DNA from 2 places in the Stenotrophomonas sp. T8 genome. Region 1 is predicted to be linked to the other one. Evidence: riboswitches for the same ligand, from Rfam matches in the RefSeq annotation. Region 1 holds a riboswitch; the other holds the start of a gene.
What was found. Region 1 has a riboswitch for glycine ahead of gcvP (aminomethyl-transferring glycine dehydrogenase). Riboswitches for the same ligand answer to the same signal wherever they lie in the genome.

Region 1 (9,786 bases):
GCAGCCGCGACTATGACAAGCAGCTCGACGCCTGGCAGGGCTGGCACAGCACCACCAAGAGCATGCGCGGCGACTACCAGAAGTTCGTCGGCCTGGTGAACGAAGGCGCCAAGGGCATGGGCTTTGCCGACGCCGGCCAGATGTGGCGCAGCGGCTACGACATGCCGCCGGAGCAGATCGGCCCGGAAACCGACCGGCTCTGGGAACAGGTCAAGCCGATGTACGAGCAGCTGCACTGCTATGCACGCGGCAAGCTGGACAAGACCTACGGCAAGGACAAGGCCGAAGTGGGCAACGGCCTGATTGCCGCGCACCTGCTGGGCAACATGTGGCAGCAGGACTGGTCGAACCTGTGGGACCAGCTGGAACCGTACCCGGGTGCCGGCAGCCTGGACATCACCGCTGCACTGGAAAAGCAGTACCAGGCCAACCTGAGCGCGGCGCTGGCCAAGGCCGGCAAGGACGCCAACGTGGCGGCGCAGTACAAGGCCCAGCGCGAAGCCGAACTGCGTACCGCCAAGCAGATGACCGAACGCGCACAGGACTTCTATGTGTCGCTGGGCATGCCGTCGCTGCCGCAGTCGTACTGGGAACGCACCCAGTTCATCAAGCCCGACGACCGCGATGTGGTCTGCCACGCCAGCGCCTGGGACATGAACATGGAAGGCGATGTGCGCACCAAGATGTGCATCAAGCCGAACGAAGAGAACTTCACCACCATCTACCACGAGCTGGGCCATATCTATTACGACCTGGCCTACAACCCGCTGCCGCCGCTGTTCCAGGGCGGTGCCAACGATGGCTTCCATGAGGCGATCGGCGACACCATCGTGCTGGCGATGACGCCCAAGTACCTCAGCTCGATCGGCCTGGTCGATGCACCGACCGAGAGCCGCGAAGCGGTCATCAACAACCAGATGCGCATGGCGCTGTCGGGCGTGTCGTTCCTGCCGTTCGGGCTGATGATCGACCGCTGGCGCTGGGGCGTGTTCGATGGTTCGATCACCGCCGACAACTACAACAAGGCGTGGTGGGACCTGAAGGCCAGGTACCAGGGCGTGGCCCCGGCCAGCCCCCGTGGCGAGGAATTCTTCGATCCGGGCGCGAAGTACCACGTGCCGGGCAACACCCCCTACACCCGCTACTTCCTGGCCCGCATCCTGCAGTTCCAGTTCTACAAGGGCCTGTGCGATGCAGCCGGCTACAAGGGCCCGCTGCACGAGTGCACCTTCTACGGCAACAAGGAAGCCGGCCAGAAATACTGGGCGATGCTGAGCAAGGGTGCCAGCCAGCCGTGGCAGGCCACGCTGAAGGAGCTGACCGGCACCGACAAGCTCGATGCCGGCCCGATGATCGAGTACTTCACTCCGGTCAACGAGTGGCTGAAGCAGCAGAACGAAGGCCAGATGTGTGGCTGGCAGGCCAACGCGGCCCCGGCGGCGAAATGAGAAAAGGGGCGGATCCGCAAGGATCCGCCCCTTTTCCGTGTTGTAGAGCCGAGCCATGCTCGGCTCTACAGATTCGGCGCGATCAGCTGTCCTTCTTCGCCGCCATCGCCGCGGCCAGTTCCGCCTTGAATTCCTCGAAGGTCTGGCCCTTCTCTTTCGCTTCGGCGTGCGCGGCGTCGCGCAGCGCATCGGAGTACATCAGGCGCACCGGCGTGCCGTTGCGCTCGTGCAGTTCACCGGCCTGCATGATCAGCGCCAGTACCTGTGCGGCGGAGTCACTGTGGCCGGCGATACGGCCGTCCATGCCCAGCACCCATTCGCCGTCGCGGCGCACGACACCGGCCAGCAGGGTGCGCTGCGCGTCGCGCAGTTCGGCATGCGGCTCCACCGGCGAGGCCTGGGCAGCGGCCTTGTTGGCGGCCTGCTTTTCCTGGCGACGGCGCTGGTCGCGGCGGGTCTTGGAGCTGGTGGACATGGTGCAATACCGCTGCGAGGGGGGCGCAAGGATAGCGCACCCCACCCGCCACGCCGCTTCACACCCCCTCAATCCAGCACTTTGCCGTGCCGCCAGTAGCCCATGAAGCTGATCGCGCGGCGATCCAGCCCGCAGTCGCGGACCAGATGGCGACGGATCGCCATCACCGCCGCCGCCTCGCCTGCCACCCAGGCATACAGCGGCCCGGCCACGCTGGCATCGGCCTGCTCCCAGAGGATCTGGGCATCGACATCGATCTCCTCCAGCTCATCGCCGGCAACCACGCTGGAAGCCGCCGCAAGCCGCGCCTGCACCGCTTGCAGCAGGGGCGCCCCGTAAGCCGCCTGTCCGCGCGGCAGCCAGACCAGCTCGGCCGTGGCCGGCGCCTTCAGCGGCACCGCGTCGCCGGCCTGCGCCACTTCCAGCAGCGCCAGCGTACGCGGCGGATCCACCATGGCCGCCAGTTCCTCAAGAATGCCGGCCACCGCCGGTAACGCGGTTTCATCGGCCACCAGCAGCACCTGGCCGACGCCGGCCGGCGGCTTCCATTCCCAACCTTCGCTGCTGTCGGCACAGTCGGCATCGGGAGCCAGCAACACCACACGGTCGCCGGGGCGTGCATGGATGGCCCAGCGCGAGGCCGGCCCGGTCTCGCCATGCAGCACGAAATCAACATCGACTTCGCCCAGCTCTGCACGCAGCTGGCGGATGGTATAGGTGCGCATCGGCGGGCGCTGATCGTCCGGCAGCGCCCGGTAGCGGGGATACCAGTCCTCGCCGCTGGGCACCTGTGGCAGGTCCTGCCCGGGCAAGGGGAAGAATACCTTGATGCGCTGGTCCGGGCCTTCGGTCTTCATCCGCGCCACGTCGGCGCCGGTGAACACCATGCGGTCCAGGGAAGGGGAAAGAACGCGGCGCTCCTTCAGCGCCACCTCGAACAGGCGGTAGGTCTGCTGCGCAGCCATGGCGAAACCTCATGCAACGACATTGGGTCGGCTGGCTGTCGTGCACCCACGCACCGGCTGGCTGGAATGCCCAGCCTAGTCCGGCCGTTCCCTGCCGCAAGTGTTTCGGGCATCGCGGCCCACCCTACCCCTGCGCGCTGCTCAGTGACCCGTGCAGGCTGCCTGCGCCGCGCGCTCGCGCTGGTGTTCCCAGTACCAGAACACGAAACCGGCGCCGAAGAACGCCGCCTGGCCCAGTGCCAGGTGCAGCGGGCTGCCGCTCAGCAGTGGTGACACCACGCCGGCCACCACGGTGCTGATCATCAGCTGCACGAAGGCCTGCAGCGACGAGGCCAGGCCGCGCTGATGCGGGTACATGTCCAGCACCGCCAGCGCCAGGATCGGGAAGATCAGCGCCATGCCCATGCCACCCAGGAAGATCGGCAGTACCGCCCATGGCAGCACGAACTGTGGCGACAGCACCACGTAGCCAACGTTCAACAGCACTGACAATGCGCACAGGCCGAAACCAATGGAGACCTGGCGGGTGGGCGTGGTGTGCCCGGCCATGCGCCCGGACAGGAATGAGCCGGTGGTCATGCCGCCGATGGTCGGGATGAACAACCAGGCGAAACCGCCCTCGCCCAGGTGCAGGTGCTGCATCACGAACACCGGCGCCGAGGAGATGTACAGGAAGATTCCACCAAAGCCGATGCTGCCGGCCAGCGCCAGGCGCAGGAAGCGTGGATTGAAACCGATGCGCACGTAATCACGCAGCAGCACGCGCGGCGACAACGGCACGCGCGCTTCGACGGGATGGGTCTCGGGCAGGTAGCGTGCAGTGGCCGCCAGCAGGACCAGCCCGAACACCACCAGGAACCAGAAGATCAGCGGCCACCCCGCGCCACTGAGCAGGATCCAGCCACCGATGATCGGCGCGATGGCCGGGGCGATGCCGAACAGCATGGACACCTGGCTCATCAGCCGCTGCGCGTCATGGCCGTGGTACAGATCGCGGATCACCGCGCGGCCGACGATCATGCCGACACCCGCCGACAGGCCCTGCAGCGCACGGAACGCCAGCAGCGTGGTCAGGTCGGTGGACAGTGCGCAGCCCACCGAGGCGCCGACGAACACCACCAGGCCACCGAGGATCACCCGCTTGCGGCCCCAGGCGTCGGACAGCGGACCGTGCGCCAGGCTCATCAGGCCGTAGAACAGCAGGTAGACGCTGATGGTCTGCTGCACCGCCACCTCGTCCACCGCCAGGCGCTGGGCCAGCTGCGGGAAGGCCGGGAAGATGGTGTCGATCGAGAACGGGCCGAACATGGCCAGGCCGGCAAGCAGCAGGGCCATGCGGCGGGTGGAGGGAGCAACAGCGGCGGTCATGGGAAAGGCGTCCGGCAGGGCCATGCGCGGCACGCACGGCGGGCGCCGGTCCCTGTCTGCAGGGAGGGCGCCAGATGAATTCGGGTATCTGGCCATCATAGGTGGGGATTGCGCCTGATGCCATGCAGCGATGCACAAAACGCACGTCCGGGCCATCGGCCATTCAGGCGCAGCGGCCAGGCCCGTAGACGGCCAGCGGGCCCGCAACGGGCTATAATCGGCGGGCAACACGGTGGGAGAAGCGGAACACCGCTGCCGAAGGCGCAACGCCCGTAATCGCTCAGGCCCGATACCACCCGTAACAGAACTCTGGAGAGACCGGTTCGATCCGGCGCCGAAGGGGCACGAAGCTGCGGTTTTCCGCGCTTCCAAACTCTCAGGCAAAAGGACAGAGGGGCGCCCCGCAGACCGCCGACCGGCGGCTTGTGCCCGTGCGTGTGCCCTTTCCTGACGGATCCTTCGCCATGTCCCAGAACACCCCTTCCCTGCGTGAGCTCGAGCACCACAATGCGTTCGTCGAGCGCCACATCGGCCCCAACGATGCCGAGATCGCGCAGATGCTCGACGTCGTCGGCCACGCGTCGCTGGATGCGATGACCGATGCCATCGTGCCGGCCAAGATCAAGTCGCCGGCGCCGCTGGCGCTGCCGGAGTCGATGACCGAAGTGCAGGCACTGGCGAAGATCCGCGCGATCGCCGACAAGAACACCGTGCTGCGCAGCTTCATCGGCCAGGGCTACTACGGTACCCACACCCCGAACGTGATCCTGCGCAACATCCTGGAAAACCCGGCCTGGTACACCGCTTACACCCCGTACCAGGCCGAGATCTCGCAGGGCCGCATGGAAGCGCTGATCAACTTCCAGACCCTGTGCGCCGACCTCACCGGCATGGAGATCGCCAACGCCTCGCTGCTGGACGAAGCCACTGCCGCCGCCGAAGCGATGACCCTGGCCAAGCGTTCGGCCAAGTCGAAGTCGGACACCTTCTTCGTGCACGACGCCGTGCACCCGCAGACCCTGGAACTGCTGCGCACCCGCGCAGAACCGATGGGCATCGTGCTGCGCGTCGGCACCCCCGCCGAAGCACTGGAAGCGGAAGCCTTCGGCCTGCTGCTGCAGTACCCGGACACCTTCGGCCAGATCGGCGATTACAAGGCCCTGGTCGAGGCCGTGCACGCACGCGGCGGCTTGGTGGCCGTGGCCACCGACCTGCTGGCGCTGACCCTGCTGGCCGCACCGGGCGAATGGGGCGCGGACATCGTGGTCGGCAACAGCCAGCGTTTCGGCGTGCCGTTCGGCTTCGGCGGCCCGCACGCCGCGTTCATGGCCTGCCGTGACGCCTACAAGCGCTCGATGCCGGGCCGCCTGATCGGTGTCTCCATCGATGCCCAGGGCAACCCGGCCTATCGCCTGACCCTGCAGACCCGTGAGCAGCACATCCGCCGCGAGAAGGCGACGTCGAACATCTGTACCGCACAGGTGCTGCTGGCGGTGATGGCCTCGATGTATGCGGTCTACCACGGTCCGGAAGGCCTGACCCGCATCGCCCGGCGCACCCACCGCCTGGCTTCGATCCTGGCTGCGGCACTGCGCAACGCCGGCGTGCAGGTCGGTGGCGACTTCTTCGACACCCTGCACATCACCGGCGTGCATGCCGATGAGATCCACGCCAAGGCACGCGCCGCCGGTTACAACCTGCGCGCGATCGACAGCGACTCGGTCGGCATCAGCCTGGACGAGACCGCCACCCGCGCCGACGTGGTCGCGCTGGCCACCGTGTTCGGCGCGCAGGCTGACGTCGAGGCGCTGGACGCCAGCACCGCCGACGCGCTGCCGGCCGGCCTGCTGCGCCAGTCCGCGTTCCTGACCCACCCGGTGTTCAACACCCACCACAGCGAGCACGAACTGCTGCGCTACCTGCGTTCGCTGGCCGACAAGGACCTGGCGATGGACCGCACGATGATCCCGCTGGGCTCGTGCACCATGAAGCTCAACGCCACCGCCGAGATGATCCCGGTGACCTGGCCGGAGTTCTCGCAGATCCACCCGCTGGTGCCGGCCGACCAGGCGCTGGGCTACAAGGAACTGATCGACACGCTGGAAGCGATGCTGGTCGAATGCACCGGCTACGACGCGGTCAGCCTGCAGCCGAACTCCGGCGCGCAGGGCGAGTACGCCGGCCTGCTGGCGATCCGTGCCTACCACCGCTCGCGCGGCGAAGGCCACCGCGACATCTGCCTGATCCCGGACTCGGCACACGGCACCAACCCGGCCTCGGCGCAGATGTGCGGCATGAAGGTCGTGGTGACCAAGACCGATGCCAACGGCAACGTCGACGTCGAGGACATCCGCCTCAACGCCGAGAAGTACAGCGACCGCCTGGCCGCGATCATGATGACCTACCCGTCCACGCACGGCGTGTTCGAGGAAGAGGTGGTCGAGATCTGCGAGATCATCCACAAGCACGGCGGCCAGGTGTACACCGACGGCGCCAACATGAACGCCCTGGTCGGCGTGGCCAAGCCGGGCAAGTGGGGTTCGGACGTTTCGCACCTGAACCTGCACAAGACCTTCTGCATCCCGCACGGCGGTGGTGGCCCGGGCGTGGGCCCATGCGCGGTCAAGGAGCACCTGGCCCCGTTCCTGCCGGGCAAGCTGGGTGACAACGGCCCGGTCGGCATGGTCAGCGCGGCCAGCTTCGGCAGTGCTTCGATCCTGCCGATCAGCTGGATGTACATCGCGATGATGGGCCGCGAAGGCCTGCGCAAGGCCACCCAGGTCGCGCAGCTCAACGCCAACTACATCGCCAAGCGCCTGGCTCCGCACTTCAAGACCCTGTACACCGGCCGTAACGGCCTGGTGGCGCACGAGTGCATCCTGGACGTGCGCCCGCTGGAGAAGACCAGCGGCATCGGCGCCGAGGACGTCGCCAAGCGCCTGATCGACTTCGGCTTCCACGCCCCGACCCTGAGCTTCCCGGTTGCGGGCACGCTGATGGTCGAACCGACCGAGAGCGAGTCGCTGCACGAGCTGGATCGCTTCATCAACGCGATGATCCAGATCCGAGAGGAAATCAGCGCGATCGAAGACGGTCGCCTGGACCGCGAGGACAACCCGCTGAAGAACGCGCCGCACACCGCCACCGCGGTGACCGCCAGCGAGTGGACCCACGCCTACCCGCGCGAACTGGCCGCCTTCCCGCTGGCCAGCCTGAAGCAGAGCAAGTACTGGCCGCCGGTGGCACGCGTCGACAACGTGTACGGTGACAAGAACGTGATGTGCGCCTGCATCCCGGTCGATGCCTACAAAGATGATGAAGTCGAGGCTTGATTCCTTACTGCATCGATAAAGAAAACGGCCCGCGCAAGCGGGCCGTTTTCATGAGGGCGTGTGAACCAGGGTCCACACCCACAGTTACCCGATCACGGGTCCGGCATCTGTCCCAGGCTCAACTGCCACGATACGCCAAAGCGGTCCTGCACCCAGCCATAGCGGTTGCTGAAGTCGTAATCACCCACCGGCATCAACCAATGGCCGCCCTCGCCCAGCACGCGTGCCGCACGCTCGAACTGCTCGGCACCGGAACACTCGACGAACAGCGAGATCGACGGGCTGAAGGTGAAGTCGTGCACATCCAGGCTGTCGAAGCACAGGTAATGGGTGCCACCGAGCAGGAAGATGGCCTGGCGGACCTGTCCGGGTACGCCGGCGCCGGCCCCCTCGGGGTGGCGTTGCAGGGCCAGCAGGCGGAAATCGGCAAAGGCTTCGGCGTACAGGGCCAGCGCGGCCTCGGCCTGGCCGGTGAACATCAGGAAGGGACGGCTGCGCAGCATGCGGTACTCCTGGTCGACGGGCCGCTGGCGGCCCACACGATCAGGATGGCACGGCGGATGTATGCCGGCTGTAGAGCCGAGCCCGCGCTCGGCTGGCGACTACGCGAACAGCAGCCGACCACAGGGTCGGCTCTACAGAAACTACAGCAACCGCAGCCGACCGTAGGGTCGGCTCTACAGCTTCAGTCACGCCTCGCGCATGCGCCGGGCGATGGCGCTGCCGGCGGCGATGGTGGCGGTCAGCGCCACCATCGACAGGAACTGCAGGCGGGTGTGCGCCTCGCTCAGCAGCAGGCCGAAGATCAGCGCCAGGATCGCCAGCGCGCAGCAGGTCAGCCACGGGAAACCGGCCATGCGGAATGGCAGCCGGGTACCCAGGCGATCGGCGCGGCGGCGCAGCACCAGCTGCGAAACCAGCGACAGCGTCCACACCAGCAGGCAGGTGGAACCGACGATGTTCAGCAGCACCGGCAGCACCCGGTCCGGGAACAGCAGCTCCATCACCGTGGCCGCAAAGCCGAACAGCACGCTGGCCAGCACGGCGATGACCGGCACCTGCCGCGGATCGGTCCAGCCCAGCACGGCCGGCGCTTCGCGGCGCTGCGCCAGCGAATACATCATGCGCGAGGCGCCGTAGAGGTTGGCATTGAGTGCCGACAGCAGCGCGATCACCGCGATCAGGGTGATGGCGGTGCCTGCGCCCGGAATGCGCGCTATGTCCAGCACGGCGGCGAACGGCGACTTCAGTGCTTCGCTGGTCCAGGGCACCACGGCGATGATCACGCTCAGCGAGCCGATGTAGAACACCAGGATGCGCCAGGCCACGGTACGGATGGCACGGGCGATGCTGCGTTCGGGATCTTCGGTTTCGGCCGCCGCAACGGCTACGATTTCGGTGCCGCCGAAGGCAAAAACGACAACCAGCAGCGCCGCACCGATCCCGGCCAGGCCCTTCGGTGCGAAACCGCCGTGTCCGGTGAAGTTGCTCAGGCCAGGTGAGGTGACCTGCGGCAGCCAGCCCATCAGCAGTGCCACGCCGATGGCAATGAAGGCCAGGATCGCCGCCACTTTCAGGATGGCGAACCAGAATTCGAACTCGCCGAAGTTCTTCACCCCGAGCAGGTTGATCGCAGTGAAGAACAGCATGAAGGCCAACGCAGCCATCGGCACCGGCACCACCGGCCAGACCGTGGCAAGCAACCCGGCCGCACCGACCGCCTCGGCGGCGATCACGATCACCAGCTGCACCCACCACAACCAGCCGACCGTGGCGCCAGCGGTGGCGCCCATGGCATCGGCGGCGTACACCGAGAAAGCGCCGCTGGTCGGTTTGGCCGCCGCCATCTCGCCCAGTGCGTTCATCACGATGATCACCAGCGCGCCAGCGACCAGATACGAGACCAGAACGGCCGGACCGGCCGCCTGCACACCCACGCCCGAGCCGAGGAACAGGCCGGCGCCGATGGCACTGCCCAGGCCCATCATGATCAGCTGGCGGGGCTTGAGCGAATGTCCGAGGCGGGACGGCGAAGCGGTCGGAATCGAATTGGGCATCGGCGGGGCTGGCGGCGGGCTACAGGGGCGACACCTTACCCTGTCCCAGGCCCGCGGGGATAGGCACAGCGCAGCAGGGGGCTCAGGCCAGTGCGGGCTCGCCGACGTTGCCGCCGATCCGGGCGCGATAGGCGCGCGGCG
Region 2 (9,786 bases), 720 kb from region 1:
CAACCGAACTACGACGCTGGCAGCGTGGCTGAGGCCTGCCAGGTGCTGGCCAAGGCCAAGCTGCCGGCGCGCCTGATGATCGATGCCAGCCATGCCAACAGCCTGAAGAACCCCGAGAACCAGCCGAAGGTGATCGACGACATCGCCGCTCAGATGGAAGACGGCGAACAGCGCATCGTGGGCGTGATGATCGAGAGCCATCTGGTCGGGGGCCGCCAGGAACTGGTGGAAGGCCAGCCGCTGGTCTACGGGCAGAGCATCACCGATGGCTGCATCGACTGGGACACCACCGTGACCGTGCTGGAGCGACTGGCTGCGGCCGTGCGTGCCCGTCGTGAAGTGAAGGTGTCCGAAGCGGCGTGAATGAAGCCGCCTGATGGCGGCACGTGTGTGGATGGCGGCCAGCGCCTGCGGGGGTGCGGCCGCGATCAGGGCCGGCCGGAGTTGGAGACCGGCCCATCTGCACCGGCGATGCGCCTGGCGCTGCGCATGAGCGACAGCGCCAGGTACATCGCCGGGGTGGTGCAGTCGATCCGCGCCCAGCATGGAACCCCAGGCGAACGCGAACCTCAATGCACTTCGTCGTGGTACACGAACTTCGGCATTTCCCAGCGGTAGTGGATCGCCATCAGGCGCAGCGCGAAGCCGCCGCCGAGGCAGCACAGGATCGCGGTGGCGTCGGCCACGCCCCACTGCAGCAGCAACAGATACGCCGCGCCGGTCAGCAGCGCGATGATCGCGTACAGCTCCTTCTGGAAGATCAGCGGCACCTCGTTGCAGAGGATGTCGCGCAGCACGCCGCCGAACGCCCCGGTCAGCATGCCGGCGATCAGCACGATCGGCATCGCATGGCCGGCTTCGCGCGCGATCGAGCAGCCGATCAGGGTGAAGGCGATCAGGCCCAGTCCGTCGAGTACCAGGAAGGTGCGGCGGAAGTGGTGCATCCAGCGTGCCACCCAAGTGGCGATCAGCGCCGCGCATACGGTGAACCCCAGGTACTCGGGATGCTTCACCCAGCCCAGCGGGTAGTGGCCGAGCAGGATGTCGCGCAGTGATCCACCACCGAGGGCAGTGACACAGGCGATCATGACCACACCGAACAGGTCCATGCGGCGGCGGCCGGCAGACAGTGCACCGGTCATGGCTTCGGCGGAAATGGCAATCAGGTAGATGATGGACAGCAGCATGGAACAGGCTCCGGGCGCGGTGGGGCCGGCCATGCGCAACTGCCACCACTGCCTGCGCAATGACGGGATGACGATGACCGGTGCCGCTCCCGCTGTCCTTTTGCCTGAGAGTTCAGCGGCGTTGGCCGCGTGCCCCTTCGGCGGATCGTCCCGGGCATGCCCGGTGACCTCTCTCCAGCTCGGCGAGTCGAATGCATGGTTGGTGGGATTCCAGCCCACCGGCCTGAGCGATCATGGGAGCCTGCGCCTTCGGCGGGCGCCAGCGCGGCGCCTCTCTCCTGCATTCGGGCGCCAGTATATCCGCTGCAGTGCAGCACGGCATAATCCAGGCATGGCCCCTTCCGCCCGCCCGTGGTTCCTGTACCTGCTCGAATGCCGCGATGGCAGCTATTACGCCGGCATCAGCACCGACGTGGACGCGCGTTTCGCCGCCCACCAGGCCGGCAAGGGCGCGCGCTACACCCGGGCCCGGCCACCGCTGCGCGTGCTGGCCGTGCGCGAATACCCGGACCGGGCCGCCGCCTCACGCGCCGAGTGGCAACTCAAGCAGCAGCCCCGCGAACGCAAGCTGGCCTGGCTGCAGGCGCTCTTGTAGAGCCGAGCCCACGCTCGGCTGTTGTTGCTGCTGCCTGATGGTGAAGCCGAGCATGGGCTCGGCTCTACAGTAGATCCACGCCACGCGTGGATGGGCTACCCGGCCCATGCGATGATCGCCCCGCGCCCAGAGCTGGAGACCCGGATGTCCACGATCGCCCTGCTGTTCGCTCTTTCCGCAGCAACGAACCCTGCCGCCGACCCGGCCACCCTCGCGGCCATCGAAGCCACCTGCCACGACTACGTCGACGGCCAGCTGGAGGCCGACCCGCAGCGCGTCGCCCGCTCCCTGCATCCGGACCTGGCCAAGCGCGCTGTGCTCGGCGATACACCCGACGAACGCCTGGGCCTGCGCCGGATGTCGAAGGAAGAACTGGTCTCGCTGACGAAGCAGGGCGCGTTGAAGACCCCGAAGGATCAATGGGATCGTCGCTGCACGGTGCTGGACGTGACCGGCAACGCGGCCTCGGTGCGGCTGGAGACCCCCTGGTTCGTCGATTACTTCCACATGGGGCGCTTCGACCAGCGCTGGGTCATCGTCAACGCGTTGTGGTATCCAAAGCCGAAGGCACAGTGAGCGATGCGTGCCGCCGGCAAAGCATGGATCTCCGTCGTCGTGCTGGTCGCCGGCATCGCGCTGCTGCCTGGCCTGCTGTACCTGCTCGGGCTGGCATTGGCAGGCGGTCGGCCGAAGCCGGCCGACCGTGCGCCCAGTGGTGTGGCTGCGTGTAGCAGCGAGCCACGGGCGGGATACCAGCCGATGAACCCCTGGCGCTTTACCGCCCAGTTCTTCGACAAGGACGCGATGAAGAAGGTGCCTGAAGTGGAGCGGGAGGCCTTCTGGATTGCCCGGCGCTACCTGTGGCGGCAACCGCAGCGCGGCATGCTGCGCTGGCATCTCAGCAGTACCGCACTGACGATCTGGATCACCCGGCATTGGAGTGCCGCGCAGATTGCCGACACCGCGAGGAAGGAGGACTTCTGCCGGACCTGGTCGAAACGGCGGGTGCCCGGTGGCCCGATGAACCAGTAGATCCACGCCATGCGTGGAGGGTGTTGACCGGGTCAGAGCCCTTTCCTGTGGAAAGGGATCCGACCCCGTTGCGTGCAGCCCTACCGCCTCGGCCGCCGGTCATCCTGATCATCACCGAAGATGATCCGCGCACTGCGCTGGTAGCTCCAGTACGCGACTGCCCAGTTCAGCAGCACCACGATGCGGTTGCGGAAGCCGATCAGGAAGAACACGTGCGCGGCCAGCCAGAACCACCAGGCCAGCACGCCGGAAAGCTGCAGCCGGCCCAGGTGCACGATCGCGGCCATGCGGCCGATGGTGGCCAGGTTGCCGTAGTCGGCGTACTTGAACGGGCCGGGCTCGGGCTTGCCGTGCAGGCGCGCGCGGATCACCTCGGCCACGTACTTGCCCATCTGCTTGGCGGCCGGTGCCACCCCGGGTACCGGCTTGCCGTCGGCTTGGCTCAGTGCGGCCAGGTCGCCGGCCACGAACAGCTCCGGGTGACCGGGCAGGGTCAGGTCCGGTTGCACCGGCACGCGTCCGGCGCGGTCCAGTGGCACGTCCAGCGTGCGCGCCAGCGGTGAAGCGGCCACGCCGGCGGCCCAGACCACGGTGCGCGCCGGTACGAACTGTTCGCCGAGCTTGAAGCCCTGGCTGTCGATGTCGCTCACCGGGGTACCGGTCAGCACTTCCACCCCCAGCTTTTCCAGTTGGCGGCGCGCCTTCAGCGAAAGCACATCCGGGAACGAGGACAGCACGCGGCGCCCAGCCTCGACCAGCCGCACCCTGGCGCTGGCCGGGTCGATGTGGCGGAATTCGTTGCGCAGCGTGTGGCGCGCGATCTCGGCCAGGGTGCCGGCCAGTTCGACACCGGTGGGACCACCACCGACGATGGCGAAACTCAGCCACGCCGCCTTCTTCGCCGGATCCGGTTCAGCCTCGGCGCGTTCGAACGCCAGCAGCAGCTTGCGGCGCAGCGCGATGGCATCGTCCAGCGTCTTCAGGCCGGGCGCATCATCGGCCCACTGATCGTTGCCGAAGTAGGCGTGGGTGGCGCCGGTGGCCAGCAGCAGGCTGTCGTAGTCCAGCGTGCTGCCATCGGCCATGCGGATCTGCCGCGCCTGCTTGTCGATGGCCACCACTTCGCCGAGGCGGACTTCCACATTGCGCTGGTGGCCGAGGATGTGGCGCAGCGGTGCGGCGATATCCGGCGCGGACAGGCCGGCGGTGGCCACCTGGTACAACAGCGGCTGGAACAGGTGATGGTTGCGGCGATCGACCAGGGTGATGCGTATGCGCTCGCGGGCCAGGGCACGGGTGGCCCAGAGACCGGCAAAACCGCCGCCGACAACGACCAGGTGGGGAACGCGTTCGCGACTCATCGACTCACTCCAGTGGGGGCATCGGGGGAAGCGCCTGGCATCTTCGCACGGCGGCCACCTGTCACGTCAGCGCCGGCCCGGATCGGCGATACTCGGGTTCAGGCAACGGCCCGTGAGGAGCCCATGAGCGAACCGGAAAAGCGCATCGCCCTGTTGATCGACGCCGACAATGCGCCGGCCTCGAAGATCGACGAGGTCCTGGCGGAAGTCGCCCGCTACGGCGTGGCCAACGTGCGCCGTGCCTACGGCAACTGGAAGAGCCCGCGACTGAAGGGGTGGGAAGCGGTGCTGCATGAGTATGCGATCCGCCCGATCCAGCAGTTCGCCTACAGCAAGGGCAAGAACGCTTCGGACATGGCGATGGTGATCGATGCCATGGATCTGCTGTACGCGCGCAACCTTGATGGCTTCGCCATCGTCTCCAGCGATGCGGACTTCACCCCGATGGTGATGCGCCTGCTGACCGATGGCGTGAAGGTATATGGCTTCGGCGAGAAGAAGACGCCCGAGCCATTCGTCAATGCGTGCTCGAAGTTCACCTACCTGGAGGCACTGGGCCAGACCCATGCCAGCGTGCCGGATGCCGAACAGGCGTCCAGCGAGCAGGCCTCGAACGAGCCGGTGGCCAACGACGATGCCCGGCCACGCAAGAGCGGTGCGGAAATGCGCAGTGACACCCGGCTGGTGAAGATGCTGCGCCGTGCGGTGTCCGCGGCCGAGGGTGAGGATGGCTGGTCGCACCTCGGCCCGGTCGGCAGCCAGATCGGCAACCAGGCTTCGTTCGATCCGCGCAACTATGGCTACGGCAAGCTCAGCGACCTGCTGGCGGCGATCGGCCTGTTCGAGCTGAAGAAGGATGGCAAGTCCTCCTACGTGCGCGCGCTGCCAAAAAAGAACCGGTAGTGCCGGCAAAAGAACCGGTAGTGCCGGCCGCTGGCCGGCATGCTACAGACGCAAGATCCCGCATCCGGCACGCACACACCCGTAACGATCAGGCGTATCGTTGCCGCTCGCATTGCCAGCAAAGGAAACCCGCATGTTGAAGATCTGGGGCCGCCGCAATTCCAGCAACGTCCGCAAGGTGCTGTGGTGTGCTGAGGAAATCGGCCTGCCGTACGAATCCATCGAGGTCGGTGGCAGCCACGGCGGCACGCAGACGCCGGAGTACCAGGCGATGAATCCCAACGGCCTGGTGCCGGTGATCGAAGACCACGGCCTGCCGCTGTGGGAATCGAACGCCATCGTGCGCTACCTGAGCGCCCGCTACGCGCTGGGCACCCTGTACGCCGAGGACCCGATGGAACGCGCCCAGGCCGAGAAGTGGATGGACTGGAGCACTTCGCGGATGGCGCCGCTGTACAGCGACCTGGTCTGGGGCATCATGCGCACCGCGCCGGCCGACCGCGACGAAGCGCGGATCAATGCCGCCATCGTGCGCGCCGGTGACTACCTGGCGATGGCCGACGCCACCCTGGCCAGGCAGCCGTGGCTGTCGGGCGAGACGTTCGCGATGGGCGACATCCCGCTGGGCTCGCTGGTCTATGCCTGGTTCGAACTGCCGATCCAGCGACCGGAGCTTCCGCACCTGGCGGATTGGTATGCGCGCCTGCGCGAGCGGCCGGCCTACCAGCGCGGCGTGATGTCGCCGCTGACGTAAGCACTGCCCGGTACTGAAACGCAGCCGAGCACGGCTCGGCTCTAAGGTAGTGCCGAGCCATGCTCGGCAGTGCTCTACGGGATCAATACAGGTCCGTTGGATCCACATCCAGCGACCAGCGCACCTTGCGCGCTTCCGGCAGCGCATAAAGCTGCGGCACCAGCTGCGCGAGCACGCCATGCAAGGGTGGCCGCTGCGGCGCCGACAGCAGCAGCTGTGTGCGCTGGTAGCCCGCGCGCCGCGGCATCGGCGCCGGCATCGGGCCGTACGCCTCCACCACGTTCTGCTCGCCCAGCAGCTGCCGCGCAGCCAGCAGGAACGCATTGGCATGCTCCACCTGCTGCGCTTCGGCGCGCATCAACGCCAGGTGCGCGAACGGGGGGAACCCTGCGGCTTGCCGCTGGTTCAACTCGGCCTGCGCGAACGGGTGGTAGCCACCGCTCACCAGGGTTTCCAGCAGCGGGTGACCCGGGTGATGGGTCTGCAGCCAGACCTCGCCGGGGTCACGTGCACGCCCGGCGCGACCGGCCACCTGGATCAGCTGCTGCGCGAGTTTCTCACTGGCGCGGAAGTCAGCGGAGAACAGGCCTTCGTCGATGCCGACCACCACCACCAGGGTCAGCTTCGGCAGGTCGTGGCCCTTGGCCAGGATCTGCGTGCCGACCAGGATGCCGGGCTGGTCGCCCAGTTTCGCCAGCTGCTGTTCCAGCGCATCGCGGCGTGAGGTGGTGCCACGGTCGATGCGCACCACCGGGAAATCGGCGAAGGCGGCGGTGAGGTGTTCTTCCAGGCGTTCGGTGCCGATGCCCTGCGGCTGCAGCGCCAGGCTGCCGCAGGCCGGGCATGCCAACGGCGCCGGTTGGCGCGCGCCACAGTGGTGGCACTGCAGGCGTCGGCCGCCACCATGCACGGTCATCGGCGCATCGCAGCGCTGGCACGGCGCGGTCCAGCCGCAGTCGTGGCACAGCAGCACCGGTGCATAGCCGCGGCGGTTCTTGAACACCAGCACCTGCTGGCCACGCTGCAGGTGTTCGCCGATGCCGGCCAGCACATCGGCCGAGAGGCCATCGTGCAGCGGCCGCTTGCGTACATCGAGGATGCGCACGCGCGGTGGCCGTGCATCGCCGGCGCGCTGCTTCAGGCGCAGGTGCGTGTAGCGCCCGGCGTAGGCGTTATGCAGCGTTTCCAGCGAAGGGGTGGCACTGCCGAGCAGCACCGGAATGCCCAGTGCCTTGGCCCGGACCAGGGCGAAATCGCGCGCGTGGTAACGGATGCCGTCCTGTTGCTTGTAGCTGCCGTCGTGTTCCTCGTCGACGATCAGCAGGCCAGCCTGCGGCAATGGCGTGAACACCGCCGAGCGGGTGCCGACGATGACCCGTGCTTCGCCACGCGAGGCGGCCGCCCAGACGCGCGCGCGCTCGTTGTCGTTCAACCCCGAATGCAAGGCGTGCACGGCGATGCCCAGGCGGCCGCGGAAACGTGCCAGGGTCTGCGGGGTCAGGCCGATTTCCGGCACCAGTACCAGCGCCTGCCTGCCCTGCGCCAGGCAATGGATGATCGCCTGCAGGTAGACCTCGGTCTTGCCGCTGCCGGTCACGCCGTCCAGCAGGAACGGCTGAAAGCCGTCGGCAGCGTTGATCGCAGCCACCGCCCCGGCCTGGTCCGGGTTGAGCGTGGGGCCGGGCAGCGGCTGCGCATGCTGCGGTGCCACCGTCATCGCCACGCGCTCGGCCAGCGCGCGCTTGGCCAGGCTGCGTGCAGCGGTGCGCCAGTCGGCCATGCGTTCGCCGAGCACGTCCTCATCCACGATCGCTCCGGCCAGCAGCTCGGCCAGCTGCCGCGGACGGCTGCCGGCGCGCAGCTTTTCGCGCTGGGCGTGGCCTTCGGTGGTCAGCTGCCAACCCCAGTGATGTGTGTCGGGCAGGGCCTCGCCATGGCGCAGCGGTCCGGGCAGGGCGGTGCTCAGCACCTCACCCAGCGGCGCATGGGTGTAGCGCGCCAGCCACTGCAGGCTCTGCCAGAGTTCGCCCTGCAGCAGCGGCTGCCGGTCGCACCAGGCCAGCGCCTGGCGCAGTCCCTGGCCGTCGTCGGTCTGGCCGTGGCCAGCCACCACGCCGACCAGCTCGCGGTTGCCGAACGGCACCTTCAGGCGGCAGCCGACCGCGGCCGTGGGGCCATCGCCCTCCGGCGACAGGTAGTCGAACAGGCGCGGCAGGGGGACGGGCAGGGCGACCTGCAGGGTCGGAATGGGCGAAAGCATCGGGCCAGTGTAACGGGCCATGCGCGCGCGAATGGCAGGGGAGACGTGCCCGGGCGACGACCGCTGAATCATAAATGTCACCTAAATATCGGTGTCCATTGGAGATTCAGTCTTATCCACATGTTCTGTGGATAACGTTGTGCGTTACCGGTCGACGGCAACCCAGGAGGCCGATGGCGACGAGCTCACGCTTGTGTTGGTCAAAAAATCGCCACACTTGAAAGGCATTCAAAATCAACAACTTGAGTGTGAAACATTGCTGAAACAGAGTGAATTCAGCTGCATGCCGCAATTTCCCGCGCGGGGAGCGTGGTGCTGTGCACAACCTGCAGCACGAAGTGCCTGTGGGCGCAAGTCCTACGGGTGCCGATGGGCTGCCGCTATCATGCCGGCAGACCTTTGGAGTGACCGATGACGGCTGTGCCCGCCCCTGTTTCCTCGACCGCGGCCGGCGCGCTGTCGGCGTTCCTGCGTGGCGTCGAACGCCGCGCCCTGGTGGTGGCTGAACTGCAGTGCGGCGATGCCGCGCGTGCCGAGCAGACCCTGGTGGCAGTGATGCGCGCGTTTGCGGCGGTCGCCAGCGACCTGCCGATGGCGCAATGGCCGACCCGCTTCTGGACCCTGCTGGGCCAGCGCCAGGCGCTGCGCGAGCCGGCGGGCGGGCAGTGGGCGCCGTCGTTGGCCGCGTTGGGCGCGATGCCGCCACTTCCACGACTGGCGCTGCTGCTGCGGGTGGGCGGCAGCCTGGACGAGGGCATCGCCATGCGCGTGCTCGACCAGGACGAGGCCGGCTACCAGCACCTGCTGGCCGATGCCTGCCCGCGTGACGCCCAGGGCCGGCCCGATGCCGTGGCCTGGCGCCAGTTGGCCGAGCAGGTACAGGCGCGTGTCCGTGACCTGCCGGCCGCGCGCCTGCAGCAACTGCAGCAGCCGGCCGCACCCACCACCCACAATGAAGCACCGGCCTCCAGCTGGCGCGCACCGCAGCGGGACGAGCGTGCGGCCGCCAACGCCAAGCGCCGTCGGGCGAGTGCCAAGCCGCGCTGGCGCGGTCCGCTGATCCTGTTGGCGACCGTGGCGGTGCTGCTGGCCGCGGCGCTGGGTTGGCGCTACCTGCAGGGACATTCGTTCGGCAGCGATGCACCCTTGCCGGAGGGCGTGGTGGGCGAAGCCGGTCCGGTGACCGTGGAAGCCCTGCCACCGAGCAAGGTCGACGCCACACCGGACGCGGGCCAGGCGCAAGCCAATGATGACGCAGCGATGCTGGCAGACCGCGACTACCCGCTGGTCGCCGATGCCGACCTGTACGCGTGGACTGCCGCGGGCGGCCCGCTGCCGGTGGATGAATCGCAAGCCAAGCCGAGCCGGCCGGAGCCGGCCAGTGCCACGCTGGAAACGGCTGCCGCCGATGAATAAGTCCGTGCTCGCCAGCCTGCTGCTGGCCCTGCCGCTGTCGCTGTCCGCCGCACCGCAGCCGTTGAGTGTGCCGTTGCCGCCACCAGTTCCGGGCAGTTCGCCGGCCACGCCGGCGTCGGCCGCTGCAACAGCACCTGCGGAATTCGCCCAGCTGGATACGCAGCAGCAGCGACAGCGCCGTGCCGACTACGCCGCCTGGCGCGCATTGCCGGAAGCAGAGCGCGAGCGCATCCGTCAGGCGGCTGCGCGCTTCAATTCGCTGCCGGCCGATCAACAGC

Region 2: it holds a riboswitch for glycine, as region 1 does, so the genes downstream of both, ACSDHM_RS16830 (trimeric intracellular cation channel family protein) here and gcvP (aminomethyl-transferring glycine dehydrogenase) in region 1, are expected to answer to the same signal.

What each region holds. Positions count from the first base shown of each region.
Region 1 is NZ_CP195329.1:2,896,241-2,906,026, forward strand. Features, by position in the region: gene ACSDHM_RS13595 (M2 family metallopeptidase) at 1-1,448, shown strand, start outside; gene ACSDHM_RS13600 (hypothetical protein) at 1,531-1,923, opposite strand; gene ACSDHM_RS13605 (siderophore-interacting protein) at 1,992-2,888, opposite strand; gene ACSDHM_RS13610 (multidrug effflux MFS transporter) at 3,030-4,256, opposite strand; glycine riboswitch at 4,556-4,658, shown strand; gene gcvP (aminomethyl-transferring glycine dehydrogenase) at 4,721-7,588, shown strand; gene ACSDHM_RS13620 (VOC family protein) at 7,681-8,091, opposite strand; gene ACSDHM_RS13625 (amino acid permease) at 8,278-9,645, opposite strand; gene ACSDHM_RS13630 (helix-turn-helix transcriptional regulator) at 9,728-9,786, opposite strand, start outside.
Region 2 is NZ_CP195329.1:3,615,325-3,625,110, reverse strand. Features, by position in the region: gene ACSDHM_RS16835 (3-deoxy-7-phosphoheptulonate synthase) at 1-363, shown strand, start outside; gene ACSDHM_RS16830 (trimeric intracellular cation channel family protein) at 570-1,187, opposite strand; glycine riboswitch at 1,272-1,375, opposite strand; glycine riboswitch at 1,389-1,478, opposite strand; gene ACSDHM_RS16825 (GIY-YIG nuclease family protein) at 1,519-1,782, shown strand; gene ACSDHM_RS16820 (nuclear transport factor 2 family protein) at 1,927-2,358, shown strand; gene ACSDHM_RS16815 (hypothetical protein) at 2,362-2,814, shown strand; gene ACSDHM_RS16810 (NAD(P)/FAD-dependent oxidoreductase) at 2,895-4,175, opposite strand; gene ACSDHM_RS16805 (NYN domain-containing protein) at 4,299-5,078, shown strand; gene ACSDHM_RS16800 (glutathione S-transferase family protein) at 5,212-5,832, shown strand; gene ACSDHM_RS16795 (primosomal protein N') at 5,915-8,092, opposite strand; gene ACSDHM_RS16790 (hypothetical protein) at 8,504-9,508, shown strand; gene ACSDHM_RS16785 (DUF3106 domain-containing protein) at 9,501-9,786, shown strand, end outside.